Regions from separate parts of the Variovorax sp. Soil_C_12 genome, predicted to be linked through region 2. Evidence: riboswitches for the same ligand, from Rfam matches in the RefSeq annotation. Region 2 holds a riboswitch; the other holds the start of a gene.

Region 1 (2,353 bases), on a different contig from region 2:
GAATCGATACGGAGTACTTTTTCACGCCCCCCGGTATCAAAAACCAATACCCGATCCATGAGCACCACCATCGACCTCGTCCAGGCTCTCAAGAACGAGCTGAAGACCGCCCACATGACCTATGCGGACCTCGCCAAGTCGCTGGACATGGCCGAATCCAGCGTCAAGCGCATGCTCGCCAAGGGCGACATGCCGCTCACGCGCGTCGATGCGATCTGTCGTGCGCTGAAAATCGACTTCGCCGAGCTGGCGCGACGCGTCGCCGATGCCCAGCCACTGCTCAAGGAGCTGACGCTCGAGCAGGAAAAGGCGGTGGTCAAGGACAAGAAGCTGCTGCTGCTGGCCATCTGCGTGCTGAGCCAGTGGACGCTGGAGCAGATCGTGGCCGCTTACCGGATCAGCGAGGCCGAATGCATCGGCTACCTGGCGCAGCTGGACCGCATCGGCATCATCGAGCTGCGACCGCTCAACCGCTACCGGCTCAAGCTCGCCAAGACCTTCCGCTGGCGCCCGCATGGGCCGGTGATGGACTTCTTCCGCGAAAACGTGGTGCTGGACTACTACCGCGGCGGCTTCGACGGGCCGGCCGAGGGCCTGCTGCTGGTGCATGGTTCGATCAGCAAGGGCTTGGCCCCGGCCTTCCTCGACCGCCTGCAGCGCGTGGCCCAGGATTTCGCGCAGCAGCACCAGACCGACCAGAAGCTCTCGCCCAAGGAGCGTGAGGGCTACACGCTGCTGCTGGGTATGCGCAACTGGGAGTTCGAGCTCTTCACGCGGCTTCGGCGGGCCTGAGGCGATCGAGATCGAGGCGGGTCAGGGCCCCGGCGACCGCGCTTGGTGACACGGGCCGGGCCGCCTACAATCCGCCCCACTGCAGGAGAGCGGGCCGCTGCGAGGCGGCCCCACCGAAGGCGCAAACTCCCATAAACGCTCAGGTCGGCTCGCAACCAAGGGCCTGTACTGCACCAACTGTCAAAGCCGTCTGGAGAGCCGTCGCACCACGCGACGCACCGAAGGAGCAAGTCCGCTGCGGGCGCAGCGGATGAATCTCTCAGGTACCGAGGACAGGGGGAGCGGCAACTCGGACGCGTGCGCCGGTTGCTTTTTCTTCTTCACGAGCTTCCATTGCTTTCGTCGCGTCCGAGCGTTGCAACCTGAAAGGTTCCTGCAATGCGCGTGATCGTTCTTGGCGCCGGCCTGCTCGGCGTCACCTCGGCCTATTACCTCCGCCAACTCGGCCACGACGTGACCGTGATCGACCGGCAGGCCACGGCGGCCGCCGAAACCAGCTTCGCCAACGGCGGCCAGATCTCGGTGAGCCATGCCGAGCCCTGGGCCAATCCCGGCGCACCGCTCAAGCTGCTGCAATGGCTGGGCAAGGAGGATGCGCCGCTGCTCTTCCGCCTGCGCGGCGACCTGCGCCAGTGGCTCTGGGGCCTGGCCTTCCTGCGCGAATGCACGCCGGCGCGCACCCGGCGCAACATCGAGCAGATCGTGCGCCTGGGCACCTACAGCCGCGAGCTGCTGCAGCAGCTGCGCCGCGACAAGGGACTGCAGTACGAGCAGCGCACCCAGGGCATCCTGCACTTCTACACGACGCAGAAGGAGTTCGACGGCGCACTCAAGCCGGCCGAGCAGATGCGGGCCCTCGGCTGCGAGCGCCGCGTGGTCTCGGCCGACGAGGCGGTGCGCATCGAGCCGGCGCTGGCCCACATCCGGCCCCAGCTGGCCGGCGCCACCTACACGGCCGAGGACGAGTCGGGCGATGCGAACCGCTTCGCGCGCGAGCTGGTCGCGCTGGCCGTGGCGGACGGCGTGCAGTTCCTCATGAGCCACACCGTCACCGCGCTGCGCGAGGCGGGCGGGCGCATCGACCACGTGGAGGCCACCGACAGCGAGGGCCGCTTCCAGCGCATCCGCGGCGACGCCGTCGTGCTGGCGATGGGCTCGCTGTCGCCGCTGTACGCCGCGCCGCTGGGCATCCGGCTGCCGATCTACCCGGCCAAGGGCTACTCGGTCACGCTGCCGGTGAAGGACGCCTCGAAGGCGCACCAGGTCTCGCTGACCGACGACGAATACAAGCTGGTCTTCTCGCGCTACACCTCGGAAAGCGGCGACCGGCTGCGCATCGCGGGCACGGCCGAGCTCAACGGCTACGACCGCGACCTCAATCGCGTGCGCTGCGAAGCCATCGTGCGGCGCGTGGAAGAGCTCTTCCCCGGTGCCGGCGACACGACGCGCGCGCAGTTCTGGACCGGTCTGCGCCCCGCAACGCCGAGCAACGTGCCGCTGATCGGCCGCACGCGCCTGCCCAACCTGTTCCTTAACACCGGCCACGGCACGCTGGGCTGGA
Region 2 (2,353 bases):
TCGCCCAGCGCGTCCTGGGCGTGCAGCGTGATGCCGACGGTGGCGTTGTCGCCCTCGGCGTTCACCCACTCGTGGTCCTTGGTGTATTTGATGGTCATGGAATGGCTCCTGGGGGAAGAGAAAGGGAAGGAAGAAAGAAAGGAAGAACTAGCCGCGCCAGTAGCGCGCGGGCACGAAGGGCAGGGTGCTGACTTCCATCGGCACCGGCTTGCCGCGCACGATGGCCTGCAGGCGGGTGCCGGGCTCGGCGTAGGCGAGGGCGACATAGCCCATCGCGACGGGCCGGTCGACCGTCGGGCCCAGCAGGCCGCTGGTCACCTGGCCGATGGGCAGGCCCTCGAAGGATTCGAGCAGCGTGCCGTCGCGCACCGGCACGCGCTCCAGCGCCACCAGGCCGACGCGCTTGCGCTTGAGCGTGTCGTGGTCGAGGCGGCCGGCCGTGCCGCTGTCGGCCGTGAGTTGCGCCAGCACCCGCGCCGCGCCGGGAAAGCCGCCCTCGCGCGCGCCGCCGCTGCGGCGCACCTTCTGCATGGCCCAGTTGAGCGAGGCCTCGACCGGGGTGGTCGTGGTGTCGATGTCGTTGCCGTAGAGGCAGAGGCCCGCTTCGAGGCGCAGCGAATTGCGCGCACCCAGGCCGATGGGCTGCACCTCGGGCTGCGTCAGCAGCAGCCGGGCGAGCGCCTCCGCGTCAGGTGCGGCGACCGAGATCTCGAAGCCGTCCTCGCCGGTGTAGCCGCTGCGGGTGGCGAAGGCCGCGATGCCGCCGATCTGCACCTTGCCGCCCGTCATGAAGACGAAGCGCTCGATGCCGGGCGACAGGCGCGCCAGCACGCCCGCGGCCTGCGGGCCCTGCAGCGCGAGCAGGGCGTGGTCGGGCAGGGGCTGCACCTGGCAGCGCTGGCCGATCTTCGCCTGGATGTGGGCGATGTCGGCGGCCTTGCAGGCGCCGTTGACGATCACGAAGATCGAATCGCCGCCCTCGTTGAAGAACATCAGGTCGTCGAGGATGCCGCCCTGGTCGTTCAGCAGCAGGCCGTAGCGCTGCTTGCCGGGCGCCAGGCCGATCACGTCGACCGGCATCAGGGTCTCGAAGGCGGCAGCGGCCTCGGGCCCGACCAGGCGCAGCTGGCCCATGTGCGAGATGTCGAAGAGGCCCGCGGCTGTGCGCGTGTGCTTGTGCTCGGCCATCAGGCCGGCGGGGTACTGCACCGGCATCGAATAGCCCGCGAAGGGCACCATCCGGGCGCCGAGCTCCACATGCAGGTTGTACAGAGGGGTCTTTTGCAGATCGTCGGGAGCAGAGGCCAAGGCACTCTCCATCAGGGGCAGTCCAGATCCATGGCAGCAAAGCCATGGGCCACCCCTGCTGTCCGCTTTACCTGAGAGATTCGCCCCACGATCGGGGTTTGCTCCTTCGGTGGACGGGCTTTGCCAAAAGCAAAGCGCCGCCTCTCTCCAGCAAGGAAACGCCCGAAAGAACGGGCGCCTCGTCAGTCCTTTTGCCTGAGCGTTCGGGCCCGTTCTTCGAGGGGCCCTGCGCCTTCGGCGGCCCCGCGCTGCGGGGCTCTCTCCTGACCGGGTCGAGTGTAAGGGAAACCGCGCCTACGACCGCTCCAGCCGCAGCCGCCGCAGCAGGAATTTCTCCCACAGCTTGTCCGAGAGGAACTGCAGGGAGCGCCGGACGTGCTCGCGCAAGTTGCGGGCATCGTAGGGCGAGCGGATGTCGGCGCCTGCCTGGCGCGCGCGCAGGCTCAGCATGTGTTCCGAGAGACAGCAGCGCGCCTTCATGCGCAGGTCCTCGAAGTTCTCGGTGCCGAGTGGGCTGGCCCTGTGCCATTCGTGGTCCCACTTGAAGCGGCGCCTCTTCTGCTCGCCCTCGCCGTCGTCGCTGATCAGCCAGGCGGACACGAAATCGACATACGCCTCGCCCACGTGGTCGCGGAACACGCCGCGGCCGGGCTCGAACTGCTCGTTCACCAGCGAATCCAGCAGCGCGTTGCCGGGCGAGAGCGTGCCCAGCCGGTGGCGCAGCGTGTTGTTCATCGCGAAGCAGTAGGTCGAGACCCATTCGAGCAGGGGCCCCATGGGGGTCATGGTCGAGCGCGGAAAGTCGTTGATCTCGCCGAAGAGCCAGGGCCCCGGATGCAGGGCGAGCTTGCGGATCTCGCCGCCGAAGCGCTCGAGCCGCCGTTCGCTCCAGGCGTGGTTGAGGGCCACCGTGTCGTTCGAGAAGATCCAGACGTCGGGCTGTTCGCCGCGCGCGAGGAGGGTCTCGATGCCGGTGTCCCAGCCAGAGAATTCGCGGTTGCTGTTGTCGCCGGTGACCACCAGGCCCTGCGCGGAGTCCGAGCCG

The links. Region 2 has a riboswitch for glycine ahead of gcvT (glycine cleavage system aminomethyltransferase GcvT). Riboswitches for the same ligand answer to the same signal wherever they lie in the genome.
Region 1: another riboswitch for glycine. It lies ahead of AC3A6X_RS26415 (D-amino acid dehydrogenase); the one in region 2 lies ahead of gcvT (glycine cleavage system aminomethyltransferase GcvT).

The regions. Positions count from the first base shown of each region.
Region 1 covers NZ_JBDGIO010000012.1:49,517-51,869, forward strand. The annotation lists gene AC3A6X_RS26410 (helix-turn-helix domain-containing protein) at 58-792, shown strand; glycine riboswitch at 865-968, shown strand; glycine riboswitch at 973-1,078, shown strand; gene AC3A6X_RS26415 (D-amino acid dehydrogenase) at 1,171-2,353, shown strand, end outside.
Region 2 covers NZ_JBDGIO010000005.1:361,802-364,154, reverse strand. The annotation lists gene gcvH (glycine cleavage system protein GcvH) at 1-98, opposite strand, end outside; gene gcvT (glycine cleavage system aminomethyltransferase GcvT) at 148-1,320, opposite strand; glycine riboswitch at 1,357-1,469, opposite strand; glycine riboswitch at 1,486-1,584, opposite strand; gene AC3A6X_RS16475 (hypothetical protein) at 1,603-2,353, opposite strand, start outside.